DNA from 2 places in the Agromyces sp. NPDC058104 genome. Region 2 is predicted to be linked to the other one. Evidence: predicted binding sites of a transcription regulator. Region 2 holds the regulator's gene; the other holds the start of a gene.
The links. The regulator HspR, encoded in region 2, represses chaperone genes until heat shock. The targets are predictions, from matches to a motif close to AAGTTGAGTCNNNNNGACTCAACTT.

Region 1 (6,922 bases), on a different contig from region 2:
CGAGGCGTATGCCGACGCCGACGCGAGCGCGGGCGGGCCCGTCGGCCGGCTGGAGTTCCGTGTCGTCGTGCCGAGCGAGGGCTACGGCGCCGACGATCACGTCGCCTGCTTCTGGTCGGAGTTCGACCTGTACGGCGTCGTGCCCGACCCGACCGCGAGCGACGCCGCCGTCGCCCACGACCTCGACTGCCCGCCCGACGCGCAGCCGATCGACCCGCCGGTCGACACCGACCCCGTCTTCGTCGTGCCCGAGGGCACCGAGGCGCTCGTCGTCGAGCTGCTCACCGCGGCGCCGGCGAACGCGACCGCCGACGACATCGTCGCCGAGGTGACCGAGCGGATGCCTCGGCCCACGGGCCCCTACGACGTGGCGTTCGAACCGGCCGTGGTCGTGGTCGACGGCGAGATCGGCTTCGCGATGGGCTCGGGCCATTCGTGCCTGCTCGTGAAGCGCACCGCGGCCGGCGTCGAGGTCGTGCACGCCCCGTCGATCCTGCTCGAGCCGGGCGAGCTCGGCTGCCGGCCGGAGACCGCCCTGTTGCCCGACGACCAGCTGCAGTCGCCGCACTGACGAGATCCCGCGTCATTCGCGGGCTCCATCACGCAAGATCGGAATCGTGCTCGACGGCGGCGGGCGCCTTGCCCCGAATTGGGGCCGCTGCCTGCCTCGTCGTTTCGCCACGGCAGCGCCACACTGTGCACATGGACTGGATCTCGACCGCGTACTCGCAGACCGAGCCCCGCGCGTCCCGCGCGACGGTGCCGTTGACGACCGGCATCCTCGCTGCGGTCGCCTACTTCCTGGCGAACCCGCTCCTCCATTTGGTGCCTCTGGACTGGTTGCCGCCCGGGCCCTCGTTGGGCATCTTCGTCTTCCTCTCGCTCCCGATGCTCCTCTGCATCGCATCCGTCGTGCTCGGCATTGTGGCGATCGTGACCGGCAGAGCTGCGCTCAGAGGCACGGCGGCCCGGGCGCGCGCCGGCGCGGGGATCGCCCTCGGCGTCGCCGCAGTCGTCCAGGCCCTCGTCCACCTCGTGCTCCTCGGAGTCAGTTTCGCGGCGCTGTGACACTCGGCCTCGGCACGAACGCCTGAGCCGAGACGGCGAACGCCCGGTCCTCGATCACGAGGGCCGGGCGTTCGGGTCTTGCGGGTTACGCCGCGAGCGGCACCACACCCGCCGCTGCCACGACGAACTCGCCGTCACGGGCGTCGACGCGCACCGCTCCCCCGTCGCCGAGGGCGCCGGAGACGAACAGGTCGCTGATTCGGTCGTCGACCTCGCGCTGGATGACCCGGCGCAGGGGCCGCGCACCGTACTCGGGCTCGTAGCCCCGTTCGGCGAGCAGCGCGACCGCGGCATCCGTGGCCTCGAAGCCGACCTCGCGCGACGCGAGGCGACGCGCGGTCGCACCCAGCATCAGCTTCACGATCTGCGCGAGCTGCGGCTGGTCGAGCTTCTGGAACAGCACGATCTCGTCGATGCGGTTCAGGAACTCGGGTCGCATGGCCTCGCGCACCTTGCCCATGACGCGCTGGCGCACATCATCGGCAGAGGCGAAGCCCGAGGCATCCGAGCCGGCGACGAAGCCGAGCGCACCCGACCGCGACGCGAGGAACTCGCTGCCGAGGTTCGAGGTCATCACGACGACCGTGCTGCGGAAGTCGACCGTGCGGCCCTGGCCGTCGGTGAGGCGTCCGTCGTCGAGCACCTGCAGCAGCAGGTTGAACACGTCGGGGTGCGCCTTCTCGATCTCGTCGAACAGCACGATCGAGTACGGGTTGCGCCGCACGCGTTCGGTGAGCTGGCCGGCCTCGTCATAGCCGACGTATCCGGGAGGGGCGCCGACGAGTCGCGACACGGTGTGCCGCTCGCCGAACTCGCTCATGTCGAAGCGGATCACGGCGGTCTCGTCGTCGAACAGGCGGTCGGCGAGGGCCTTCGCGAGCTCGGTCTTGCCGACACCCGTCGGCCCGAGGAACAGGAACGAGCCGACCGGCCGACGCGAGTCGCCCATGCCGGTGCGGTTGCGACGCACGGCCTTGGCGACCGCGGTGACCGCGTCGTCTTGCCCGATGACGCGCTGGTGCAGCTCGCCCTCGAGGTCGGCGAGGCGCTCGCGCTCGGTCTCGGTGAGGCGGTTCACCGGGATGCCGGTGGCCCGCGAGATCACCGCGGCGATCTCGGCCTCGTCGATGACGGTGGCATCGGATGCCGCGGCGCGACCCTGCTCGGTGACCTCGTCGAGCTTCGCCTGCACCTTCGAGATCTCGTCGCGCAGGCGCGAGGCCTCCTCGTAGTGCTCGGTGCGCACGGCGGCGTTCTTCTCCGCCTCGAGCTCGCCGAGTCGCGACTGCATCGCGGAGACATCCACCTTCACGCCGAGGCGCAGCCGCAGGCGCGCGCCGGCCTGGTCGATGAGGTCGATCGCCTTGTCGGGCAGCACGCGGTCGCTGAGGTAACGGTCGCTGAGCTCGACGGCGGCGCGGATCGCGGCATCCGTGTACTCGACGCCGTGGTGCTGCTCGTACGCGGGCTTCAGGCCCTGCAGGATGAGCACGGCGTCCTCGATCGACGGCTCGCCGACTCGAACGGGCTGGAAGCGGCGCTCGAGCGCCGGGTCCTTCTCGATCTTGCGGTACTCGTTCAGCGTGGTCGCACCCACGAGGTGCAGCTCGCCCCGCGCGAGGCGCGGCTTCAGGATGTTGCCGGCATCCATGCCGCCCTCGCCCGCACCACCGGCGCCGACGACCGTGTGCACCTCGTCGATGAAGACGATGAGCTCGCCCGTGTTGGCGGCGATCTCCTCCATCGTCTTCGTGAGGCGCTCCTCGAAGTCGCCGCGGTAGCGGGTGCCGGCGAGCATGCCGGGCAGGTCGAGCGCGATGACGCGCTTGCCGAGCAGGGCCTCGGGCACGTTCTCCTCGACGATCGCGCGGGCGAGGCCCTCGACGATCGCCGTCTTGCCGACGCCCGCCTCACCGACGAGCACGGGGTTGTTCTTCGTGCGGCGCGAGAGGATCTCGATGGTCTGCTCGATCTCGTCGGCACGGCCGATCACCGGGTCGAGCTCGCCGTTCGCGGCACGCTCGGTGAGGTCCATGCCGAACTTGTCCAGCATCGGGGTCTCGGATGCCTCGGTGCCGGTACCGTTCGCCTGCTGACCCTGTTCGCCGTGCTCGGCATCGATGCCGTCGGTGCTGACGGTCTCGCGCATGCCCTGCGTGAGCGCCTCGGCGGTGACGCCGGCGCGCGCGAGCACCTGGCCGGCAGGCGCATCCTGCCCCAGCACCAGCGCGAAGAACAGGTGCTCAGGGTCGATGTACGTCGCCCCGCTCGACCGCGCCACCTGGTAGCTGTGGAACAGCGCGCGGGAGGCCGACGGCGTGATCGTCGCCGCATTGATGTCAGCGATATCGGATGCCGCGGGCAGACGCGCCTCGGTCGCCGTGATGATGCGCTCGGGGCTCGCCCCGACACGGCGGATCGCCTGCTGCACGCTCTCGTCCTCGACGATCACGCGCAGGATGTGCAGGGCGTCGAGCTCGGTCTGCCCGCGCTCGAGAGCGAAGCGCCCGGCCTGCTGAAGGATCGATTGGGTGCGCGCGGTAAGGAACCGGCTGAGGTCGATCGACCGCGCCTGTCGCGCCTGCTCACCCGCGAGGTATCGGGCAAGGAACTCGTCGAACGAGCTTGCGCCGGCCTCGTTGAAGTCGTTGGGCACCTGGCCTCCTGGTTGAAGTTGAGTGTGGTTCGCTCAAGTTCAACGCGGAGTGTGTGTGAGTATTCCCAGAACTAGCAGCAACACCCATTGAGACCCCCGACGCGCATCGTAGACGCCCCGTACATGTGCTTCGCATCAATAGTCGGCGTGCTTGGTGTGTGAAGTGGGAGTCTCTACGGGCACGATCGGGCCGAAAAACGTAGCTCCTAGCTTGACCAGCCGCTGATCCAGCCTTCAGCTCGACGCGCGAACATCAAGCGCTGCGTGATACATCCTGTGAACGTGAGCGGCACTGAGTTTCTCCATCGAGGCCGCTGATCCCAGGAGGCGTGGACTTTCGGAATGAAACTGAGGTGCCTTCGTCTGGCCAACAGCGAAGCCAACCAAGCCAAGTTGATAAAGCAGGTCGGAGAGCGGCCCGTATGTCTCGGCCCAACTCGACTTCCCTGAAGACCAGACGGCCTCCGAGAGGTCGGTCATCCAAGCTATGCCCTCAAAGTTGGGCTCCGTTGTGATCAGAAAGGCCGAATCCAGTCGATCCGTGTACTCGCCCATTGTCATCCGAGCCTGACAGCCCCGAAATACATCGAACACTTTGGCGATCCCGGGGTACGTCGTTTTCCATTCATCTCTCAAGGCAAGGAGCCGGTTCGCTGAATAGGTCGCCTCCGCCGAGTGGATGTCCTCCCACGACAGACGGGTCTTTCCCACACCCGTTCCCAAACACTCATTCATGAAGGCGATCGCATCCCGTGGCCGAAGTAGGGTGCGATCGAAAATGTAATTGATGGCGCTTCCGCGGGTACGGTTCGGATTCGGTACGAGGTCCCGGACGCTATGTGCATCGAGGCCCAACGGTGGAGCAGCGGCCCGGACGCGCTCGTCCAGCAACTCTTCGAGGTCCGATTCTGTCCAGCGCATCCTGAGCACCAAGGAACGAAACTTCTCTTCCTGGCCACCGCCGCGACGCCCGAAATCGAGTTCCTGAAAGAGATTCGTTCGAAGCGCAACCAGCACTTTCAAATTGCTTACCCGCTTTAGGTCGAGAACGGTCCTGAACAAACATCGCACCAGGTCGTTTGCCAACCGCTCATCAACCCAGTCGCGATCAAGATCATCGATTACCACATAGGTGAAGTGCTGATCGTCTAGCACGTCCTCGTTGAGAACGGCGATCATCTTGTTCAGTTTCGAGATCTGTGTCGCATTGACCACTCGCTGATAACGATCAGCTTCTTCCTTACGAGTCTCGGAAGAAATCTCGGCGCTGGCGGCAGCACCCAAACCTGCAGGACCCGCCTTGAGCGATGCATCCGCACCTATCGTCTGGGTGAATTTGTCCGTGATGTCGCGTACGCGTTCCTCAGCCTCGCACCAGAACCTACCTTCGAACTCGTCAAGGTAGTCGAGAGCCGCTTGCTTGGCAGGGTCGCGGGTAATTTTCTCTCGAATCTGATCAAGAAACTTCTGTTTAGCGGCAGGTTCGTTCACGCGATATCTGTGACGGAGGACTTCAACTAACAACACATGCTTCCACAGCGCGGTCCAGAAGAGATCAAGGTTCACGTCAAGCGAGTCGAGATAACGAATGACGCCTAAGTCAGTTATGTAAGGGAGCGCAAGGTCCTCAGGGTTGATACGGATGCAATGACCTTGTGCCTCGTCCTCCAGTTTTTGGAAGGCTGCAGACTTTCCAGCTCCCGTCCGCCCCACGATAAAGCAACGCGGGTCGGACCTTGAACGAATCACGTCGTAGTCGCTTGAGTTGAAGAACGCCCCAGAGAGAAGTGGATCCGCTTCGGCTTGTTCGCCTCCCAGCGTAAAGCCGCTCTTCAGCCTCGGCTTCTTTGCCGACATTAGATCCGCCAATCCCGATGCAACCAATCTCCAGGTACGTTGCGCGCGCTACCGTGAAAGCTATCCCAGGTCACCCCCGGAGCACTGAAAGTGCCTTACCCGTAAACGGGGGACAACCGGGCTGAGTGACGCGCCGACAACCGAGGCGAGTGGCATCGGGTCACGGCGTCTGAGGACGAATACGGTTCAATACGACTGTGAGTGCTTCTCTTGGATTCGTATCCAGCTCGATCTGCCTCCGGCCACCGCGGGTGGCGATCTTGGTGCCGGATGACGACGCATGGCGAGATTGGGTCATGTATGCGTTGGCGACTGCCGGAGAATACTGGGGCGGCGGCGGGTTCATTCTGGTTCCATACAGCCGACGGACAGGCGATGCTTCGCTGGAATTCGCGGACATCGTGCGCTCATACGACCCGGATCACGTCGTCGTCCTGGAGCTACCGCTCAGTGATTGGGAGAAGCTGTACCCGGGGTCAATTCAGTTCGGAAACGTCGAGGACGAGGAAGAACGGCATCGCCTGATCGCGAATTCCAACCTCCGTCACCCAGATGAGACCGCTCGACGAGCGCAGGCGCAGGTGACAACATGGTGCTCGCCGATGCGCACGGGCCGGGTGAGTCAAGACCGGAAGGTGCCCATGGCGACCGTCAGTACGCTCGGGAAGCATCGGGGGCCATCTGACAATGGGCCGCTGGCGGCCGCTGCCGACCGAGGGACAACTGGGCTGGCAGCGGCGGAGGACTGGCGATCAGACGTTTCGCTGCTGGCAGCGATGCGCCTCGGGGTCTCGACCTCGGCGCCCGGTGCCCGCCCCGAGCCCGAATCGGGTTCGCTCGGCTGGCTCCTTCGGATGGAGCACAGCCCCCCGAGCGATCTTGTGTGGGGTGAGCGAGGCGAGTCAGACGAGCCACTTGAGTCCTGGTTCCGCAGCGCTCAGCGACTTGTGCACATCACCCGCGGGCACAACTTCGATGGGGTCGTGCTCGTCGTTGGCGATACTGTCCACGACTTCGCACTTGCGCTCGCGTACGACCGGATGATCGGAAACGGCGTCTGGCTCAGCACAACTCTCGTCGAAGACGATGTGCTCATGACACGCAGTATCCGCCCAGTCATGCAGCTGCAAATATCCGAGCTCGAGAACCACGGGGGCCACCTTGTGTTGACTTCGGCGTCCGCACCCGACGCGTATCTCCAGGAGCTCTCCGCCAAGCTGCAACTGGACGAATGGGGATTTCAGTTCGAGGCGGACGGGCAGCAGATTTCGATTGACACCCGCCAGGATACGGTCGAAATTCGGAAGGCAGATCTGAGCAGCGGCCTCATGCGGCTAATGG
Region 2 (6,922 bases):
TCGCTGACGGGGTGGCAGTGGCTGCAGTGCCTCGGCCTGACGCTGGTGCTCCTGGTCGTCGTCGAGGGCGACAAGTGGCTGCGGCGGCGCCGGATCGCGAACCGCGCGGCGGTGTCGCCGGCGGTGGCGTCCACTGGCGTCCACTGAGGCGGCACCACGCGCCGATTCGCCGATCGCGTTCGCTGGGTGCGGCTCACGGACGCGTTTGCTACCCTCGGTGCCGCATGCAGGACGCACGAACCGGGGGACGGCGGGCGGCGCGGCAGGAGGTCGCGACGCCGGTGACGCGTCCCCGGGTCGGCGCACCGGCCCGATCGCGAGCACCCCGCCGTTCGCTCGTCGCGGCAGCCGTGGTCTCGGTCTTCGGCCTCCTCGCCGGCCTCGCGCTGGCGCCGCTGCCGCAGCCGGGCGGATCGCTGCCGACGGCGGCGGCTGATGCCGCGCTGCACGAGGATTCGCAGGCAGTTCGGGTCGGCGCCGACGTCGCGGCGCCGGCCGTCTCGCGGGAGTCCTACGTCGCCACCACCGGCTCGCAGACCCTCGTCGCCGGCGGCACGAACGTGGACTGGGCGAAGCTCGTGCTCGTCGAGGGCGGCTGGCCGCTGAGCGACGAGAACGTGACGTTCATGATGCGGTGGATGCGGCAGGAGAACGGCGCCGACAACTGGTGGAACCGCAACAACCCGCTGAACAACGGGCAGGGCTCCGGCGGCGGTTCGGGCCTCGGCAGCTACCCCACCCTCGTCGAGGCGGCCTACTACGCCGCTGAGAACCTGCAGTCGGGACGCTATCCAGAGGTCGACGCGGCCCTCGCGCGCGGCGATTCGGCCGACGCGACCGCCCAGGCGATCTGGGCCTCGGTCTGGGCGTCGAGCCACTACGGCTACGGCACGCACTGGAGCTCGCGCCCCTACGAGGTCATCGAGGCGCCGGCCTCGGCCTGGGGCCGCTGAGGCCGATCGCACCGCAGCACTCCGCGCGAGCCGCCCGGCTCGTGCGTGATCAGCGCGACGCGCGCTGGGCCCGGCCCGCGAAGACGCGACCGAAGAGCCACCACACGAGCCAGCCGATGCCGACGGTGACCGCCAGTGCGCACAGCACGAAGACCGTGAGCGGGGCGGGATCGCCGCCGAAGAAGACGAGGCCGGTTCCGCCATCGACGACCGCGGCGACGACGAAGGTCAGGACGAAGTAGACGACGCCGTTCACGAACAGCTGGACGACCAGGCCGATGCCGGCGGACGACCAGGTCACCGCGTGCGGGGCGGGGTGGCCGCGACGCCGCAGCGCGACGACGCTGCCGACGATGCCGGCGGCGAAGGCGACGACGCCGAGCAGCACGGGGACGACGACGAGCCAGGGCTGCGCGGCGACCGCGCCACCGCCGACGAGCGTCGTGAGGAACCCGACGATCGCCGCCCCGCCGAGCCCGCCGGTGGCGAGGCCGACGACGACGAAGACCGCGAGCACCACGACGAAGACCAGCGCGGGCAGCAGGCCGATCGAGAAGCCGAGCGTCACGAGCGGCAGCGCCCAAGCGCCGACCGGTCCGGCCGATCGCACGGGCGCGCCGGGGCCGGACGCCGTCGCCGCGCCCGCCGTCGGCGCCCCAGCCGGGGCCGGCGCGACGCCGCTCATCCGCGCTCCAGCGGGCGCCAGACGACGACCGCGTTCTCGCGGCGCACCCGGGTGCCGGCCTTGAGACTGATCACCTCGCCCGCCGAACCGGCCGCGAAGACGCGACGGCCGGGGCGGTTCAGCATCTCGTCGGCGAGCGCGCCCTCGAGCTCGCGCACCCGCGCGCGCAGGGTCGCGACCTCCTCCTCGAGCCCGAGCACCCGGCGGATGCCCTCGAGGCTCACGCCCTCGCTCGAGAGCTGCGCGATCTCGCGCAGCTGGACGACGTCGTGCATCGAGTAGCGCCGCGACTTGCCCGCCGTACGGGTGGGCGAGACGAGACCCAGCCGGTCGTACTGCCGCAGCGTCTGCGGGTGCATGCCTGCGAGCTCGGCCGCGACGGAGATCACGAAGAGCGGGCTCCTCTCGTGCACCTCCATCACCTAGCCCTTCGCCTTGGCGAGCAGCTCGTCGCGCGGGTTCTCGTCGGGCAGCGCGGCGGCGAGCGCCTCGACGGCCGCCTGCGCGTCCTTCGAGAGGTGCGACGGCACCGCGATCTGGACCACGGCGAGCAGGTCGCCGGTGCCCTTCTTCGTCTCGACGCCGCGGCCCTTCACGCGCAGCACGCGTCCGCTCGGCGTGCCGGGCGCGACGCGGAGCTTCACGGGGTCGCCGCCGAGCGTCGGCACCTGGATGGTCGCGCCCAGTGCGGCCTCGGCGAAGGTCACCGGCACGGTGACGCGGAGGTTCAGGCCGTCGCGCTCGAAGACGGGGTGCTTGCGCACGTTGACGGTGAGGATGAGGTCGCCCGCCTCGCCGCCGTCGGGCGAGGGGTGGCCCTTGCCGCGCAGCCGGATCTTCTGCCCGTCGGAGACGCCGGCGGGGATGCGCACCGTGATCGGCTTGCCCTCGGCCGTCTGCAGGGTGACCTGGTCGCCCTTGGTCGCGGTGACGAAGTCGAGCGTGGTCGTGGCGGTGACGTCGCGACCGGGAGTGGGGCCGCCGAACCCGCGGTAGCCGCCCGTCGACTGGCCGAAGCGGCCGCCGCCGAAGAGCCCGCCGAGCAGGTCGTCGTAGTCGCCGCCCTGCTGGAAGGTGTACGACTGGCTGCGGCCCGGCCCGCCCTGGCCGAACATTCCGCCGAAGACGTCGTCGAATCCGCCGGCGCCGCCCGCACCGCCGGGCGCGGTGAATCGCGCGCCCGAGCCCATCGCCCGGATCGCGTCGTACTCCTTGCGCTGCTCGGGATCGGCGAGCACGGAGTGCGCCTCGCTGATCTCCTTGAACTTCGCCTCGGCGGCGGCGTCGCCGGCGTTGGAGTCGGGGTGGTACTTTCGCGCGAGCTTGCGGTAGACCTTCTTCAGCTCCGCGTCGCTCACGTCCTTGGAGACGCCGAGCACCTGGTAGAAGTCCTTGTCGAACCAGTCCTGACTGGCCATCGGCACCTCCTCTCTCTGAGTCTGTCTGAAACGGGTCCGGTGGTCGAGTAGTGCGCATCGGGACCTGATGCTCGGTCCCGAGACGCGTCGCTACTCGACCACCGGGTGGTTCGCTACGCCGACGGGGTCGTGACGACGACCTTCGCCGCGCGGAGCTGCACGCCGCCCAGCATGTAGCCGGTCTCGACGACGTCGGCGACGGTGTCGACCTCGACGTCGGCGCTCGGCTGCTGGAAGATCGCCTCGTGACGCTGCGGGTCGAACGGCTCGCCGACCTCGCCGAAGGCCGTGAGCCCGAGCCTCTCGACGGCGCCGCGGAGCTTGGCGGCGATCGTCGCGAAGGCTGAGTCGCCCTCGAGGTCGCCGTGCTTCTCGGCCCGGTCGAGGTCGTCGAGCACCGGCAGCAGCACGGCGACGGCCGCGCCGACCGCGCGCTCGCGCTCGACCTCGCGGTTCGCCTCGGTGCGCTTGCGGTAGTTCGCGTACTCGGCGGTGACCCGCTTGAGGTCGGCGAGATGCTCGTCGCTCGGGTCCTGGACCTCGGCGTTCGCCGCGTTCAGGATGTCGTCGACCGTGAGCTCGGCCTCGTCGTCGAACGAGCCGGATGCCTCGGCGCCCGAGTCGTTCGAGGCGCCCGCCTCGGGGGCGCCCTCCTCGGGCGCCCCGTCGGCCTCCGGCTGCCGAACCTGACCGGTCTCGGGGTCGATCCTCCGCTTGTCGCGGATGACCGGCTCGTCCTTGTTCTGGTTCTGCTCGTCGGTCATGGCTACTTCTTCTCGTCCTCGTCGTCGACGACCTCGGCGTCCACGACGTCCTCGTCGGAGGAGTCGTCGGAGGCCTGGCCGGTCGCCGAGGCGTCCTCGCCGGCCGCGGCGGAGGCATCCGCCTGCGACTGGGCGTAGATCGCCTCGCCGAGCTTGGTCTGCGACTGCGACAGCTTCTCGAACGCGGTCTTGACCGCGTCGTCGTCGTCGCCCGCGAGGGCCGACTTCAGCGCGTCGACGTCGCCCTGCACCTCGGACTTGACGTCGGCGGGGAGCTTGTCGTCGTTGTCCTTGATGAGCTTCTCGACCGAGTACGCGAGCTGCTCGGCGGAGTTGCGGGTCTCGGCCGACTCGCGGCGGGCCTTGTCCTCCGCGGCGTGCTCCTCGGCCTCGCGCACCATGCGCTCGATGTCGTCCTTCGGGAGGCTCGAGCCGCCCGAGATCGTCATCGACTGCTCCTTGCCGGTGCCCTTGTCCTTCGCGGACACGTGCACGATGCCGTTGGCGTCGATGTCGAAGGTGACCTCGATCTGCGGGATGCCACGGGGCGCGGGCGCGATGCCGGTCAGCTCGAACGTGCCGAGCGCCTTGTTGTCGCGCGTGAAGTCGCGCTCGCCCTGGAAGACCTGGATCGCGACCGACGGCTGGTTGTCGTCGGCGGTCGTGAAGGTCTCCGAGCGCTTGGTCGGGATGGCCGTGTTGCGCTCGATGAGCTTCGTCATGATGCCGCCCTTGGTCTCGATGCCGAGGCTGAGGGGGGTGACGTCGATGAGCAGCACGTCCTTGCGCTCGCCCTTGAGGACGCCCGCCTGGAGGGCGGCGCCCACGGCGACGACCTCATCGGGGTTGACGCCCTTGTTGGGCTCCTGGCCGGTCTCCTTCTTGACGAGCTCGGAGACCGCGGGCATGCGGGTCGAGCCGCCGACGAGCACGACGTGCGCGATGTCGGAGAGCTTGACGCCGGCCTCGCGGATGACGTCTTCGAAGGGCTTCTTCGTGCGGTCGAGCAGGTCGCTCGTCATGTTCTCGAACTCGGCGCGCGTGAGCGTCTCGTCGAGGTTCGCGGGGCCGTTCTCGGTGAGCGAGAGGTAGGGCAGCTGGATGGAGGTCTTCAGGTTCGAGGACAGCTCCTTCTTGGCCTGCTCCGCGGCCTCCTTGAGGCGCTGCAGGGCGATCTTGTCCTTCGAGACGTCGACGCCGGTCGAGTCCTTGAACTTCTTGATCAGCCAGTCGACGACGCGCTGGTCCCAGTCGTCGCCGCCGAGGCGGTTGTCGCCGGCGGTCGCGCGGACCTGGATGGTCGAGAAGTCGTCGTCCTTGCCCACTTCGAGCAGCGAGACGTCGAAGGTGCCGCCGCCGAGGTCGAAGACGAGGATGAGCTCGTCCTCCTTGCCCTTGTCGAGGCCGTACGCGAGCGCCGCGGCGGTGGGCTCGTTGATGATGCGGAGCACGTTGAGGCCCGCGATCTCGCCGGCCTCCTTCGTGGCCTGGCGCTCGGCGTCGTTGAAGTACGCCGGCACGGTGATGACCGCGTCGGTGACGGTGTCGCCCAGGTACTGCTCGGCGTCGCGCTTGAGCTTCTGCAGGATGCGGGCGGAGATCTCCTGCGGCGTGTACTTCTTGCCGTCGATCTCGTCGGTCTTCCAGTCGGTGCCCATGTGGCGCTTGACCGACGCGATGGTGCGGTCGACGTTGGTGACGGCCTGGCGCTTCGCGGTCTCGCCGACGAGCACCTCGCCGTCCTTGGTGAACGCCACCACCGACGGGGTGGTGCGGAAGCCCTCGGCGTTCGCGATGACGACGGGCTCGCCGCCCTCGAGCACCGAGACGACCGAGTTGGTGGTTCCGAGGTCGATTCCTACTGCACGTGACATGTGTTTCTCTCCTTCTCCCGGCGGGCGGCGGTCGAGCGGGGCCGCGCGCAGCGCGACGCCCCTCGAGCCCCTTCGCCGGATACCGGTTCGGCCTTCCTGGCCCGCAACCGAAGTCAGATGCGCCAAGACTTGAGCCTTGACGACTCAAGCCTCCCAGCGCCGAATGAACGTGTCAAGTCGAGCCGGTGAAACTTGAGTGTACTTGACTCAACTCACGGCTGCCGCTCAGTATTCCACCCCGAGGCAGTAGCCTGCCGGACATGGACGCGCGCGAGCAGGACGAGCAGCTCGTCGCCGCAGAACTCGCCCGGTACGACCGCGAGCTGCGGCGCTACCGCAAGCTGCGCAGCCGGATCGAGGCCGACTTCGCGCGGCGCATCGAGGCGGCCGGCTTCCGCTACTTCCAGGTGACGGCGAGAGTGAAGTCGCGGGAGTCGTTCGAGCGCAAGGTGCGCCGCGCGCCCGACCGGGAGGTCCGGGACATCCTCGGCGTGCGCATCATCGCCCACTTCGAGGGCGACCTGCCCGGCATGGAGCAGGTCGTGCGCGAGGCGCTCATCGTCGACGACGACTCCTGGATCGACAAGTCTGCGCTGCTTCCGCTCGACGCCTTCGGCTACCGCTCGGTGCAGTTCGTCGGCCTCCTGCCCGACGGGCAGGAGGCGGGCGACGATGCCGAGCCGACCGGGACCCAGCTCGAGGTGCAGCTGCGCACCGCGCTCTCCGACACGTGGTCGGAGCTCGAACACGATTTCCGGTACAAGTCGGCCCGCCAGCTCCCGCGCGAGGTCGACCGATTGTTCGCCCTCTCGGCGGCGCTGCTCGAGCAGGCCGACGACAACCTCGACCTCATCCGCCGCCAGGTCGAGGAGGCCCGCACCGCCGCGCCGACGGGCGACGGCGGCGGCGAGCGCGGCTACATCGGCCGGTTCATCCAGTACGACGGCGACTCGCGCTCGCTCGACCAGATCATCACCGCGGCCCTCGATGTGCCCTTCGGTGCCGTGACCGGCTCGGGTCGCGAACTGCGCAGCGTCGTCAGGGCCGCGGGCTGGCTGCAGTACGACGCACTCGCCGAGGGCTTCGCCGAGTACTCCGAGCTCGGGCGGCGCCTCGCGATCGCCTGCGCGAGCAGCACCCACGACATCCTGCTCACCGACGCCGAGCCGCAGCGGCCCCCGCGCTCGTTCCGCGGCATCGGCGTCTACTGGACGGCGATGGCCGCCGC

Region 1: a site for HspR is predicted at 3,740-3,764, ahead of ACFVTH_RS12080 (ATP-dependent Clp protease ATP-binding subunit). Genes of this name have one in related genera too.

The regions. Positions count from the first base shown of each region.
Region 1 is NZ_JBHVTD010000002.1:890,231-897,152, reverse strand. Features, by position in the region: gene ACFVTH_RS12090 (hypothetical protein) at 1-571, shown strand, start outside; gene ACFVTH_RS12085 (hypothetical protein) at 703-1,068, shown strand; gene ACFVTH_RS12080 (ATP-dependent Clp protease ATP-binding subunit) at 1,154-3,724, opposite strand; gene ACFVTH_RS12075 (P-loop ATPase, Sll1717 family) at 3,959-5,581, opposite strand; gene ACFVTH_RS12070 (hypothetical protein) at 5,878-6,922, shown strand, end outside.
Region 2 is NZ_JBHVTD010000001.1:1,371,054-1,377,975, forward strand. Features, by position in the region: gene ACFVTH_RS06490 (cation-translocating P-type ATPase) at 1-147, shown strand, start outside; gene ACFVTH_RS06495 (hypothetical protein) at 225-953, shown strand; gene ACFVTH_RS06500 (hypothetical protein) at 1,003-1,638, opposite strand; gene ACFVTH_RS06505 (heat shock protein transcriptional repressor HspR) at 1,635-2,057, opposite strand; gene ACFVTH_RS06510 (DnaJ C-terminal domain-containing protein) at 2,061-3,056, opposite strand; gene ACFVTH_RS06515 (nucleotide exchange factor GrpE) at 3,170-3,820, opposite strand; gene dnaK (molecular chaperone DnaK) at 3,823-5,694, opposite strand; gene ACFVTH_RS06525 (GTP pyrophosphokinase family protein) at 5,955-6,922, shown strand, end outside.